2 regions of the Brevibacterium sp. genome follow, and region 1 is predicted to be linked to the other one. Evidence: predicted binding sites of a transcription regulator. Region 1 holds the regulator's gene; the other holds the start of a gene.
What was found. The regulator HspR, encoded in region 1, represses chaperone genes until heat shock. The targets are predictions, from matches to a motif close to AAGTTGAGTCNNNNNGACTCAACTT.
Positions count from the first base shown of each region.

Region 2: ACTIIH_RS08160 (ATP-dependent Clp protease ATP-binding subunit) is a predicted target of HspR. The motif match lies at 3,076-3,100, and genes of this name have one in related genera.

Region 1 is NZ_JBQDYQ010000057.1:6-7,384, reverse strand. It holds gene dnaK (molecular chaperone DnaK) at 1-1,212, shown strand, start outside; gene ACTIIH_RS13335 (nucleotide exchange factor GrpE) at 1,212-1,886, shown strand; gene ACTIIH_RS13330 (DnaJ C-terminal domain-containing protein) at 2,065-3,078, shown strand; gene ACTIIH_RS13325 (heat shock protein transcriptional repressor HspR) at 3,093-3,533, shown strand; gene ACTIIH_RS13320 (DUF1206 domain-containing protein) at 3,684-4,559, shown strand; gene ACTIIH_RS13315 (LPXTG cell wall anchor domain-containing protein) at 4,677-6,017, opposite strand; partial or broken gene ACTIIH_RS13310 (hypothetical protein) at 6,261-7,379, opposite strand, start outside.
Region 2 is NZ_JBQDYQ010000022.1:7,653-15,031, reverse strand. It holds gene ACTIIH_RS08175 (DUF3152 domain-containing protein) at 1-465, shown strand, start outside; gene ACTIIH_RS08170 (DHA2 family efflux MFS transporter permease subunit) at 547-2,295, opposite strand; gene ACTIIH_RS08165 (TetR/AcrR family transcriptional regulator) at 2,292-2,942, opposite strand; gene ACTIIH_RS08160 (ATP-dependent Clp protease ATP-binding subunit) at 3,119-5,668, shown strand; gene ACTIIH_RS08155 (YidC/Oxa1 family membrane protein insertase) at 5,796-6,608, opposite strand; gene ACTIIH_RS08150 (hypothetical protein) at 6,744-7,049, opposite strand; gene ACTIIH_RS08145 (endonuclease) at 7,102-7,379, opposite strand, start outside.

The DNA.
Region 1 (7,379 bases):
GTTGAGCAGGTCAAGAACAACTACGGTGTCGACCTGACCAAGGACGCCACCGCTCTGCAGCGCCTCAAGGAAGCCGCTGAGCAGGCCAAGAAGGAACTGTCCTCGGCTACCAGCACGAACATCTCGCTGCAGTACCTGTCGATGAGTGAGAACGGACCCATCCACCTGGATGAGACCCTCACCCGGGCGAAGTTCGAGGACCTGACCAAGGATCTCCTCGAGCGCACCAAGGCTCCGTTCCACGCTGTGATGAAGGATGCCGGCGTATCCGTTAAGGACATCGACCACGTCGTCCTCGTCGGCGGATCGACCCGCATGCCCAGCGTGACCCGGGTCGTCACCGAACTCACCGGAGGCAAGGAACCCAACAAGGGTGTCAACCCCGATGAGGTCGTCGCGATCGGCGCCGCCGTGCAGGCCGGTGTCCTCGTGGGTGAGCGCAAGGACGTTCTGCTCATCGACGTCACCCCGCTCTCGCTCGGACTCGAGACCAAGGGCGGCGTGATGACGAAGCTCATCGAGCGCAACACCCCGATCCCGACCAAGCGTTCGGAGACCTTCACCACCGCAGAGGACAACCAGTCCTCCGTGTCGGTCCAGGTCTTCCAGGGTGAGCGGGAGTTCACTCGCGACAACAAGAACCTCGGCACTTTCGAGTTGACCGGTATCGCTCCGGCTCCGCGCGGTGTGCCGCAGATCGAGGTCGGCTTCGACATCGACGCCAACGGCATCGTCCACGTGTCTGCCACCGACAAGGGCACAGGCACCGAGCAGTCGATGACGATCACTGGCGGTTCCGCGTTGCCGAAGGAAGACATCGACCGCATGGTTCGTGAGGCCGAGGAGCACGCAGAAGAGGACAAGAAGCGCCGTGAGGCTGCCGACGTCCGCAACAATGCGGAGAACCTCGCCTACCAGACCGAGAATCTGCTGACCGACAATGCCGACAAGCTGCCGGAAGAGCTCAAGACCGAGATGCAGGGCGATGTCGACGCCGTCAAGGAAGCCCTCAAGGGTGAAGACGACGACGCCGTGAAGTCCGCCTACGACAAACTCGTGGAGAACCAGCAGAAGATCGGCGAAGCCATCTACAGCCAGCAGGGCGGTGCCGAAGGCGCCGAAGCTGCCGGTGAAGGTACCGCCGATGCAAGCGCAGACGACGATGTCGTCGACGCCGAAGTTGTCGACGATGAGGATGAGGAGAAGAAGTAATGACTGCCGAGGGCAACGACAAGTCGTCCGAGGAGCCAGGCTTCAACTTCAGCGACAAGCGCCGGGTCGATCCGAACACCGGTGAGGTCCGTCCCGAGGCCGACGCCCAGTCGGCCTCGGCCGGGGCCGGCGAGGAGCCGACCTCGGACGCGAATGCCGAACAGGCTGCCGCGTCCGATGCCAGCGACCTCGGGGTGGACATCCCGTCCGATGCCTCGGGTCTCGAAGACATCGAGCCGGAAGCCGAGCCCGAACCGGGCTCGGAGGCAGCGGGGTACCTGGCCGACCTCAAGCGCATCAACGCCGAATATGCGGCGTATCGGATGCGCGCCGACCGCGAACGTGAGCGTGCGGCTCTCGGCGGCACGATCAAGGTCGTTGAGGCCCTGATCCCCGTGCTCGACGAGGTCAAGCTCGCTCGCGACAACGGCGATGTCAGCGGGCCTTTCGAGACCCACGTGAACAAGCTCGTCGAATCGCTGAACAAGATCGGCGTCGAACAATACGGAGAGGTCGGCGACGAGTTCGACCCGAACATCCACGAGGCGCTCATGCAGCAGCCATCGGATGAGGTCGAGAATCCGACGCTCTTCCTGGTCATGCAGCCGGGCTACCGTATCGGGGAGCGCATCATTCGCGCCGCCCGTGTCGGTGTCCAGCAGCCGGAGGACTGAACGACAACGATCGCCGAGGCGGCCGCCGGCCCCGTACGCCGGTTCACCGAGGTACGGGGCCGGGGAACCGCCTCGGCGGCGGTCCGGATCTTCGGGGCAGTGCCCCGGGGATGCGGATTGTGAGAGGACAAGTGAATACCGTGATGACAGGATTGATTGGAAGGAAAGGAGGTGCCAGGTGAATACCGGACCTCAGAATGATTGGTTCGATAAGGACTTCTACAAAACCCTCGGCGTCTCCAAGGATGCTTCCGACGCTGAGATCAAGAAGGCTTATCGCAAGCTCGCGCGCAAGTATCACCCGGACGCCAACCCCGGTGATGAGAAGGCCGAAGAGAAGTTCAAGGAGATCGGCCAGGCCCACCAGGTGCTCTCCGACAAGGAATCCCGGGCCCAGTACGATCAGGTCCGCGCCATGGGCGGCGGTGCCAGGTTCAGCGCCGGTTCCGGTGGACCGGGCGGGGCTGCCGGCGGCGGATTCGACGATGTGTTCTCCGACCTCTTCGGAGGCGGCGGACGCACCAGGACCCGCACGACCTACACCGGTGGGGGAGACGTTCCCCCGGACCTGGCGGATCTGCTCGGCGGATTCGGCGGAGGTTTCGGCGGTGGCGGTTACGGCGGCTACCAGCCTCCGGTCAAGGGCGGCGACATCAAGGCGAGTACGACGCTGTCGTTCACCGAAGCGATCAACGGTGCCTCGGTGAAGCTGAATATGCCGGGTGGGAAGCCGCTGACCGTGCGGACACCGATCGGGGTCAAGGACGGGCAGAAGATCCGCCTGGCCGGCAAGGGCAAGACCAGCCCCAACGGCGGCGAGCCCGGTGACGTCATCCTCACCGTGCACGTACGCCCGCACCCGGTCTTCACCCGCGATGGTGACAACCTGCGGATTGAGCTGCCGATCAGCTTCGACGAGGCGGCCCTCGGCGCCGAGGTCAAGGTGCCGACCCTGGGCGGAACGCCCGTCAAGGTCAAGGTCGCACCGGGGACACCCTCGGGACGGACCCTGCGCGTGCGGGGCAAAGGTGTGAAGACGAAGAAAGGCACCGGCGATCTGCTGGCGACAGTCCAGATCGTGGTGCCGAAGAATCTGTCCAAGGAAGCCAAACAAGCGGTCGAGGCCTTCAAGGCCGCCACCGAAGGTGAGGATCCACGCGCCGGCTTGCTGGACAAGGCCAAGGCCAGCTGAGGTGGTTAATCACAATGCACATTTCATCGAGTGCGGCGGTGTATGTCATCTCGGTGGCCGCGGATCTGGCGGGCATGCACCCGCAGACGCTGCGGCAGTATGACCGACTGGGTCTCGTCACTCCGGATCGCACTGCGAGCCGGGGCCGGCGTTATTCCGGAAGGGACATCGCCAAGCTGCGACTGATCCAGCAGCTGTCGCAGGACGAGGGAGTCAACCTCGTCGGGATCAAGAAGATCATCGACCTGCAGAATCAGGTCGATGCGCTCAAGAGCCGCAACGAGGAGCTCGAGGACGAGGTTCGGGCACGCCGGTCGGCGCAGGAACGCGATGCGCGCGTCTTCGCAGCCGGCACCGTGGGCGGAGACGTCGTCTCGATCTCGAGGGGACGACGCCCACAGGGTCGTCCTGAACCGGGAGCCTTGGTGCTGTACAACCGGTATCGGCGCGGCTGAGTCGGCAGTCGCCGGTCAGAGTCGGTGTGATCGGATCTGAGGCGGAGTGCGAACCCATCTGGGTATTCGCGCTCCGCCTCTTCGCATCTGTCCGAGGATTCTGTTTGTTTGCGGCGCAGAAAAGTACAGATGCTGTGCGACACTGACTCTGTGGACGAGAAAGAGAAGGTTCGACAGGTCGCCGACAGCGCTGATTCGGCGGCTCAGGAAGCCGCAGACAGCCGCTGGTTCGAGCGGGTGGCCCGAGCGGGATTCATCGCCAATGGATTGGTCCACGCCATCCTCGGCGCGACCGCTGTGACGATCGGGCTGGGGCAAGGCGGCGGCAACGCCGACCAGGCAGGAGCTGTCGGCCAGATCGCTGCGCAGCCCTTCGGCATGGTGCTCATCATCGTCTGCTTCCTCGGCTGTGCGTTGATGGCTTTGTGGTGCCTGGTCAACGCGTTCTTCGGCTCAGCATCGCTGCGTGGCGCTGGTACTCGGGATCTGCAGGAGAAGCAGGGGAGGAAACAGTGGACCGACTTCTTCACGATGGTCGGTTCTGCCATCGCCTATGTAGTCGTGGCGGCAACCTTCTCCCAATTCGTCTTCGGCGGAGGAGCGGATTCGGGTAAGTCGAGTTCACAGGCCTCGACGACGGTGGCGAAGGCGCCGGCTGGACTGTATATCCTCATGGCCGTCGGCGCCGTGATTGCGATCATCGGCATCGTATTCTGTGTCAACGGTCTGCGGCGGAAGTGGAAAGACGAGCTGCGTCGGCCGCGCAGCGCGTTCACTCGCTTCCTCGTCGGTTTCACCGGTGTTGTCGGGTATCTGGGCAAAGGTGCGACTTTGCTGTCGGTGGGCATCCTCATCGTGGTGTCCGCGGCGACCGGTGATCCGGAGGAGTTCACCGGAATCGACGGTGCGCTCAAGGGCATGCGCGATCAGCCGTTCGGGCCGTATCTGCTGTTGGCTGTGGGTCTCGGCCTGGTCCTCTACGGAGTCTTCCTCGCCCTGCGCTCGAGGTACGACCGCATGGAATGAGCCGTCTTCTGCCCGGCATCGCTGAGACGACGAAGGGCGCGAACCCGATCGGGTTCGCGCCCTTCGTCGTCTCACGCCCAGCTCAATCGAGCCCGGGCGAGCTCAGGTCGGTCGCTATCAGATCTCAGCGGGATCCTGTGCGACCTTCTTGCGGCGCATGGTCATGGCGACTGCGACTCCACCGATGAGGAGGAGGCCGGCGCCGCCGACGAGGCCGGTCAGCTCGGTACCGGTGCGAGGCAGGTCGCCGCCGTTGCCGGCATCTCCGTTGTCGCCATCGTCGTTGCCGTCTTCATCGCCGTCGCCGCCACCGGCGTTCGGGTCGTCCTCGACCGAGAAGTCACCGGTCAGTTCGTCATCGCCGCAGGTGACGGTGACGTCGTAATCGCCGATGTAAGCCGAGGCGTTGGAGGCGCTGGTGCCGTAGACGTTGACGTTGGCCTTGCCTTCGTCGTCAGCCTGGACGGTCTTGTCGAAGGCGGTGACGCTCGACTCGCCCTTGGGGTTGACGAGGAAGCGGACATCTTCACCGGGTTCGCAGTTCTCGACGGCGAGGGTGACGCCCTTGTCTTCCTTGACGAAGTCAGCAGGCGTGATCGACTCGGGGGAGACGGTCAGCTTGGCTTCTTCAGCCGGAGCGGTGGGTTCTTCGGTCTCGTCTTCGGTGATGGTGAAGTCCTGAGCCGGGGACCTGGTCTCGGCTTCGGGGTCGAACGCCCAGACTGAGTAGTCGCCGGCGGGGAGGTCGCCATCGCCTTCGAACTTCAGTGTTGTGGAGAACTTTCCTTCGCCGTCAGTCGTGACTTCCTTAGTGGCGAAGGGCGACTGTGCGTTTCCGCCGACGACGTTGATTGCGGTATCCGGAGCGAATCCTTCACCGGTGACCTTGACACCGTTCTCCGCAAACTCGCTCTCCGTGAACTTGTCGGCGTTGAGCGAGACCTTCGGGTCGGTCTCAGGAGCTTCGGGCTCGTCGGAATCACCTTCGGTGACGGTGAAGCTCGCCGGGATCTCCTGCTTTTCGCCATCGCGTTCGACGATGACCGTGAAGTTGACCTCACCGGGGTCGATCGCGCTGGGATCCCCGGTGGTGTTGTAGATGGTGTAGGTCAGAGTGTCGCCTTCTGCGGTGTCGGACTGACCCCCCTTGTAGGAGATGTTGTCAGAAACCTTGTCGCCTGCCTCGAGGCCGGTGACGGTGACCTGGACACCCTTTTCCCGGTTTGCGAGATCTTCCTGCGAGACCTTCTGGGGCGAAACGCTGGCCTTGACGTCTTCAAGGGCTCCTTGAGCTACCCCGGTGCCCTTGGCGACGCTTGCTTTAGCGAACTCCGCCGAGGCACTCTTGGCGGGCTGAGTGTCGGCCGAGGCGGGGGCCTCGGGAGCAGCGATGACTGGGGATGCGGCCAGGCCGGTGATGGCGATGGCCACCGCGGGTGCGAGGGCGAGCTTCTTCATGTATTTCCTTCGAAAGTTACAGCTGAGTGTGAAGTATTACGAATGTAACGGTAATGCAACATTCACCACACACATAGTTGTGGTCGTTTTGTTCAGCACTGACTTCGGCCCCGTCGCAGAGTTCATTTTCCATTCACCTGGAAGCACCGATTCGTCTCGGACGGCAGAACAGACGAAGGGGCGGCTCAGTGTGTGCTGAGCCGCCCCTTCGTCTGTCGTTCCAGGCTGACCGCCTGTCTCGGATCAGAAGCTTGTCGGAGTCCGTCCGAACTTGTTCTTGCGGCCGGTCAGTGCGATCGCGGCGCCGCCGACGAGGAGGAGCAGGGCTCCCGTCGTCAGCCCGCCGAGGTCGGCGCCGGTGCGAGGCAGCTGGTTGCCGTCGTCTCCACCGCCGTTGCCGGCATCACCGTTGTCTCCGCCGCCGTTGCCGTTGTCGTCTCCTCCGCCTTCGGCGCCTGCGGTGACCTTGAAGGGGTCCGTCATGGTGTCACCGCCGCAGGTGGCAGTCGCGGTGTAGGAGCCGACGTAGGCCGAGGCATCCGACGAGGTGCCGAAGACATTGACCGACGCACGGCCTTCGTTATCGGCTTTGACGGTGTTCTCGTAGGCCGTGACGTTGATGCCCTTCGGGTTGACCTCGAAGTGGACATCTGCGCCCGGTTCGCAGTTCTCGACGGCGAGGGTGACGCCTTTCTTCTCGTTGGCGAAGTCTGCGGCCTCGATCGTCTTCGGTGAGACTGTGAAGGTCGCCTCGGCGGGTGCCTCGGTCTCACCATCGTCGTCGCCGACAACGTTGATGTTGCCGTCGAGAGTCTCCGACTCGGTGCCTTCGCGGTCGATGGTGACGGTGAACGGAACCTTGCCGGCCTCGAGGCTGTCGGGGTTGCCCTCGTACCAGAGGTGGAGCGTGTAGTCGCCATCGGCATCGGCGGTCTCGCTCTTCCCGGTGAGGGAATCGGTGATCGTGTCACCCTTCTTCACGCCCGTGACGGTGACGGTTACGCCCTTGTCCTTGTTGGCGAGATCCTCGGCGGTGATCTCCTTTGGATCGACCTTGAGCGAAGCATCGATCGGTTCAACAGCGTCGTCTTCGGTGACGGTGAAGTCCTGAGCCGGGGACTCGGTTTCGGTGTCCTGGTCGACGGCCCAGACGGAGTAGTCGCCGACGGGGAGTTGGCCGTCGCCCTCGAATGTCAGGGGTGCGGAGACCTTTCCTTCGTCGTCGGCTTCGACTTCCTGAGTTGCGAACGGCGACGTTTCGTTGCCGCCGACGACGGTGACCGGGCCGTTCGGGGTGAAGCCCTCGCCGGTGACCTTGATGCCGTTGTCCGCGAACTCGCTCTGTGTGAACTCATCGGCGTT
Region 2 (7,379 bases), on a different contig from region 1:
GACGAGGGCAAGACGTTCAAGGTGGCCCTGCGCGTCGAGGACAACCTGCCGATCGACGTCGATGAGGCCGGAGACTTCATCATCAAGACCCTGCAGGACGAGCGCGGCTGGCAGGACCTGGACAACGTCGCCATCGAGCTCGTCGATGAAGGTCAGGACACGATGATCTCCATCGCCAGCCCCGATACCGTCGACGAGATGTGCCTGCCGCTGCGGACCCTGGGCAAGCTCTCGTGTCGCAACGGTCCCAACGTCATCCTCAACGCCAAACGCTGGGTCTCTGCCACCGAAGAGTTCGACGATATCGTCCAGTACCGGCAGTACCTCATCAACCACGAGGTCGGTCACGCTCTCGGCCACGGCCACGAATCCTGCCCCGGACCAGGCAAGACGGCCCCGCTCATGCAGCAGCAGACGAAGGGCCTGCAGGGGTGTGAACCGAACGGATGGCCCTCGAAGGGCTAGTCCGCGGCTGCCGTGGACTGACTCCGGTGGATACAGCGCCCCAATTGCGGGGCCTTTGCTGTCATGGCGTGGACGTGCGCATCAGTGCTTGGGCGAGCGGGGCCGCAGAGAATAGTCTTCGGCACCCTGCGTGGCCTTCTCGTACTCGATCTCACCGCTGACGGAGGTCGTACCCGAGGGGGTCAGTGATCCAGGCTGTTCGACGGCAGCGATGCTGTCGGTCGCGACGACCTCACGCTGATGGTCCGTCGGGGCACCCGCATCGATCTTCGTGGCCAGAGCCTTCTCACGAACGAACATGAGGACGACTGCCGCGATGATTCCCAGCGGGCAGACCCACAGGAAGATCGGCACCAGCGCATCGCTGTACGCATTGACGATGATCGAGTGGATCGGCTCGGGCAGCGACTTGACCACTTCGGGGGTCAGCGAATTCGACCCCGTGCCCTTCATCGCCTGAGCGCCCTGGGGTCCCAAGGACTTGATGCCGTCCTCGAGGTTGGATGCCAGCCGCGAGGTGAAGAGCGAACCGATCAGCGACATGCCCAGCGTGCCGCCGATCTGGCGGAAGAAGTTGTTCGACGCCGTCGCCGTGCCGACCATCGCCACCGGGAACGAGTTCTGGACGATGAGCACGAGCATCTGCATCGACAGTCCCAGACCGAGGCCCAGCACACACAGGCAGCCGATGACGACGAGAACGTTCTGATCAGCCGTGACGAAGGTCCCCATGAGGAAGAGGGCGACGCCGACGATCGCGCTGCCGAGCACCGGGTACCACTTGTACCGTCCCGTCTTTGAGACGACGAAGCCGATGATGACCGAGCTCGGCAGCATCACGGCCATCATGGGCACCATGAGGAGCCCGGCCTTCGTCGCTTCGATCCCGTGGGCCATCTGCAGGAACGTGGGCATGTACGAAAGGACGCCGAACATGCCGATGGCGATGCACATGCCGGCGATCGTGCAGAGGACGAAGTTCGTGTCCTTGAACACGAACATCGGGATCACGGGTTCGGGCACAGACTGTTCGACGAAGACGAAGACGACGGCGCTGATGACGGCGATGGCGATGAGTCCGATGATGATCGGATCGTCCCAGTCGTACTGATGCCCGCCCCACGAAGTCGTGAGGATGAGCGCCGAGGTGAATTCGGCGATGAGGACCATTCCCGCGACATCGACATGGCGTCTGACCGACCGATCCGACTTCGGGACCTTGAGGAAGAGGATGGCGGCGATGAGCGCGAGCACGCCGAACGGAAGATTGAGAGCGAATGTCCAGCGCCAGCCCGGACCCTCGGTGATCCAGCCTCCGATCAGCGGTCCGGCCACCGAGGTGACCGCGAAGTTCGCGCCCATGATGCCCATATAGGGACCGCGTTTGCGCGCCGGCACAACCGCGGCGATGAGAGCCTGCGAGAGGATGATGAGACCCCCGCCGCCGAGGCCCTGAATGACGCGTGCAGTGATGAGGACGGCCATGCTGTGGGCGAGGAAGCCGACGATCGAGCCGAGGATGAACATGCAGATGGCGAAGATGAAGATCTTCTTGCGGTTGAACGAATCGCCCAACTTGCCGTAGATCGGCATCATGATCGTCGCCGCCAACATGAACGCCGTCGAGACCCACAGCATCTGGTCGACGCCGTTGAGGTCGCCGACGATGGTCGGCAGGGCCGTGGCCAACATGGTCTGGTTGAGCGAGAACATGAACATCGCCAGCATCAGGCCGACGAACAGCAGGACCACTGACGGGGTCTCGATCTCCGGCTCCTCCTCGGCGCTGTGCTGCTTCTCGGCAGCGGGCTCTGTGGCGGTAGTGGTCATCTCAGCCTTTCTAAGAGGGTCAGGAACAGTTCGATCGAGGAGGTGAACGCCTGGTCCACCCGTTCGTCGTCCAACTCGTGTTCGGTGTCGAATCGCGCGGAGGCGAAAGCATGCTCGAGCGGAATGCTGCACAGCTGCGCGAGCATCCGCGCGGCCCGTGTGGCGGTGTCTTCATCGGCAAAGGTGATTCCGCGACGTTCGATCCGCCGGCGGATGCCGGTGATGATCTGCTCGGAGTAGTGCCGCTTCGTCTCCATGCTGAGCATGCCGAGGTGCGGATGCCGAGCCTGGATTGCGCGCAGCTTCTGTTTGTTCGCCGACCGCGGCAGCAGGAATTCGAACGCGGCGCGGATGGTGAAGGAGAGATCCTCCGCCAGACGCTCGCGCCGGGGCTCGAAGTCCTCGATGAATCGCTGCAGTGCGGCTGCGATATCGTCCGAGGCCGTCAGTCCGACGATCGCCATCTCCTTGGTGGGGAAATAGTTGAAGAACGTGCGCGTCGAGACCTCCGCAGCTTCCGCGATCCGAGCCACAGTCACCTCGTCGAGCCCATGATCGAAGACGAGATCGACGGCCGCGACGTGGATGGCGGCGCGGCGCTCACGGGTCTGACGCTCGCGCAGGGATTCGGTCGGTTCGGAACTCACCAGAAAATTATGCACCTCTTGCAAAGTTGCACAAAATGCAGAAATGCATTCGATGCATTCGTCGACGGTGATGTTATTCACACTCCGTCGTCGGGCGAGCGACACGTGGGAATATAAGTCCGCATGCACCTGTTGATTGAGTCGTATACGCTCAACTTTGAAAGAGGAGGTCAGCTTTGGCCACATTCCACGGACCCGCAGGCTCGGGCGGCGACTCGTTCGACGAGTTCCTCGCTCGCTACCTCCAGGGTCAGAACGGAGCCCGTCGAGGACGCTCCGTCGACATCAACCGGCTGCTGAGCAAGCGCAGCCACGCGATCCTCGAGGCGGCCGCGGAGTTCGCAGGGCGACACGGTCAGTCCGAGGTCGACGCGCTCCACATCCTGCGCACCATGGTCGATTCCGAACCCGGAATCTCCGCCGTGCGCCAGGCCGGCGCCGATCCCGAGGCCATCGCCCATGCAATCGAAGAGCGCCTTCCGGCGACCACCGACACCGAGGCGGATTCCTCCCCCTCGCTGACCGGTTCCGCCCAGCGCGCCCTGCTCGAGAGCTACCAGGTGGCGCGAGCATTCGGGTCGACCTACATCGATCCCGAACACATGTTCTTCGCCTTCGTGCTCAACCAGGAGATGCCCGCCGGTCGGATCCTCGCCCAGGCCGGCGTCACCCAGGCTGCACTGCAGGCTGGTGCCGAGGCGGCCGAAGCCGCAGGCATGCACCCCGGCCAGGAGGCCGAAGCCGAGGGTGGTCAGGAATCCGTGCTGGAGAAGTTCGGCACGGATCTCACCGAGCTCGCAGCCGAAGGCAAGCTCGATCCCGTCATCGGACGCGCGGAGGAGATCGAACAGACGATCGAGATCCTCGCCCGGCGGACCAAGAACAACCCCGTCCTCCTCGGTGAGGCCGGCGTCGGCAAGACCGCGATCGCCGAAGGGCTCGCGCAGGCCATCCACTCCGGTGAGGTGCCCAAGCAGCTCCACGGCAAGCGCATAGTCTCCCTCGATCTGCCCGGCATGCTCGCCGGCACCCGCTACCGCGGTGACTTCGAGGAGCGGCTGACCGGGGCGCTGAACGAGATCGCCGAGGACGGCGACATGATCGTCTTCGTCGACGAACTCCACACCCTCGTCGGAGCCGGCGGCAACGGCGAATCGAACTCGATGGACGCCGGCAACATCCTCAAGCCGAGGCTCGCGCGCGGAGATCTGCACATGATCGGCGCGACCACGCTCAAGGAGTACCGCACCATCGAGAAGGATTCGGCCCTCGAACGCCGCTTCCAGCCGGTGACCGTGGGTGAGCCGAGCGTCGAGGATGCGGTGACGATCATCGACGGGCTGAAGGACCGCTACGCCGAATTCCACGAGGTCACCTACACCGCCGAGGCGATCCGCGCCGCGGTGGAACTGTCGAACCGCTACATCACCGACCGGTTCCTCCCGGACAAGGCCATCGACCTCATCGACCAGGCCGGCGCCCGAATGTCGCTCAGGCGTGCGCCCGCTGCCGATATCGACGCGCTCAAGCTCAATCTCTCTGAACTCGAAGCGGATAAGAAGTCCGCTATCGAGGCGGAGGACTACGAACGTGCCGGCCGGCTCCGCGATGAGATCAATGAGGTGACCGCCCGGATCGAATCTGCCGAGAATCCGGACGCGGAGGCCGCGAAGACCGCTGCAGCCGAGGCGATCATCGGTGAACAGGAGATCGCGCAAGTCGTCTCCCGGGCCACCGGAATCCCGGCAGCACGGATGACGCAGAGCCAGAAGGCACGACTGGCGAATATGGAAGAGGTCCTCCACGACCGCGTGGTCGGACAGGACGAAGCCGTGACCGCCGTGTCGCGCGCGATCCGCCGCAGCCAGACCGGTATGGCCGATCCCAACCGACCCATCGGCAGCTTCCTCTTCCTCGGCCCCACCGGTGTCGGCAAGACTGAGCTGGCGAAGGCTCTGGCGCAGACCCTGTTCGACGACGAGTCGGCCATGATCCGCTTCGATATGAGCGAGTTCGGCGAACGCCACACGGTGTCCCGCCTCGTCGGTGCTCCTCCCGGCTACGTCGGCTACGACGAGGCGGGGCAGCTGACGGAGAAGGTCCGGCGTCGCCCGTATTCGGTCATCCTCCTCGACGAGGTCGAGAAGGCCCACCCGGATGCGTTCAACCTGCTGCTGCAGGTCCTCGACGACGGACGGCTCACCGACGGTCAGGGCCGCACGGTCGACTTCCGCAACACCGTGGTCATCATGACCTCGAACCTCGGCTCCGAGTTCATGTCCGGCACTCCGCTGGGCTTCGCCTCAGGGGCCGCGGGAGATGCGGAGAAGGATCTCAAGGCCAAGGTCATGGGCCGGCTCAAGGAGTTCATGCGTCCGGAGTTCATCAACCGCATCGACGACACCGTGATGTTCGCCCGCCTCGATCGCGAGCAGCTGCGCTCCATCGTCGATCAGCAGCTGGCTGCGTCGAAGCAGCGTCTCGAGGCTCAGGGCATTGCCCTCGACGTCTCGGCAGAGGCTCTCGACTGGCTTGCCGACGAAGGGTATGAACCCGAGTTCGGTGCCCGTCCGCTGCGTCGCGCGATCCAGCGCGAGCTCGACGACCGCATCGCCGATCTCCTCGTCACCGAGGCGGTCGATGAGGGCGGCACCGTGCGCGCCACGGTCGTTGACGGCGCACTCAAGGTCGTGGCTGGCACCCGCCCGGAGCCGATCATCGCCTGATCACCGAGGCGGCCCTGCACCGGCGGTCGCTTCTCAGTGACGCGTTCGAACCGGAGAGCCCGGGACGAAAGATTCCGTTCTTTCGTCCCGGGCTCTGTCGTTGCTGCGGGCAGCGTAGCATCCCGGTTCAGCCGCGGGTGGCAGAGGACTGTTCGGGATGGGGATCGTTCGCTCCGAGGAGCTTGTTGAGGACGAGTCGTTCGCCGAGCGTCCACGTGGTCGTCGTCGCCAGATAGAGCGCAGCGGCCAAGGGGACGAAGAGCGCGAAGATCGCCGTGAGGAACGGCATGAAGCTCAGGGTCTTCATCACTCCGGACAGATCCGGCATCGCCGGAGCATCTGCCCCGTTCTTCGCCGGGGGAGCGGTCGGAGTCTCGGGTGTGGCCGGGGTGAGCAGGTGTCGGGAGAACCCCGCGACGACTGCGATGAGGACGACGAGGATGAGGTAGACCGTGATCGCGGTGCCGGTCAGATCGCCGGCGCCGAGCAGTTTGACGAAGCTCGTGTCCAGCGGCAGACCGAAGAGCGTATGCCCGAGCAGCTCATTGGCGTCTCCGTCGATCGTCGCATTGATGAAGAGACCATAGACGGCCATGAGCACGGGCATCTGCGCGAGCACCGGAAGGCATCCGGCGAAAGGGGACGCGTTCTCCTCCTTGTACAGTTCCATGAGCTTCTGCTGCATGAGTTCGGGCTGCTTCTTGTATTTCTTCTGCAGCTCGCTGATCTTCGGCGCCAGTCGTTTCCGAGTGATGCCGGCTCTGACCTGGGATACCCCGACGGGGATGAGCACGGCGCGGACCAGGACGGTGAGCACGATGACGGCCAGGGCGGCGCTGAAGCCGCCGGCGAGTGGTTCGAGGATGTCGCTGATCCCCGTGACCACCGTGTAGGCGGCCTCGACGAGCAGGCGGATGGGCAGGAATTCGTAGATGTTCACAGGTGATCGTCCCTCGGACTTAGGCGCGCTGAGGCGCGGTTGGATGGGCCGTTGCAGGCCATCACCGTGACGTTTGATGACAATTGCCCGCGCCGAGGCGGGGAGACGTTCCGTACGGAACGTGATCGAGGTCGTTCAGGCGATGGCGTGAACGACGGAAGAGGGGGCTCTGGGCAGTGCCGTACCCGGAGTGCCGGGTTCCGCCGGCATGCGGAATTCGCGGATGCTTCGGCGCGTGTCCGGCAGAGACGGCGGGTGCGCCGACAGCGAGAGCACACGCAGCAGAGCCATGCTCGCCCATGCGGCGATCGGTGTCAGCAGCGCCGCACCGAGGAGAGCCAGGACGATGAGATGAGTGGGGGACTGGGGCACGACCGATTCGAGGTCGGAAGAGAGCACGACGACGAGCAGCTGCAGAGTCAGCCACATATTCGCCATCATCTCGTCCCCTTCCCGGTGCGTCGATGCTAACACGCGGGCCTGCGCGGAGGTCTCAGTCCTCTGCGTCGGCGGCGAGGTCCGGATCTCGGGCGAGACGCACGAGCGCGGCCGCGAGGCCGGCGAGGTCGTCGTCACCGACCAATGCGGTCAGCTTCTCGTCCTGCTCCGGCAGCCCGGCCGTCTTCGCGCCCTTGCGGACGAGTGTGTCGAATGCAGGCCTCACCGAGGGCCAGACCTGCTGGGCCTCTCGGAGGAAGATGGATGCCCCGGTCGGACCGATCCCGGTGAATTCCTGCAGCAGCCTCGCAATCCGACCAGGCTGCCCCTCGG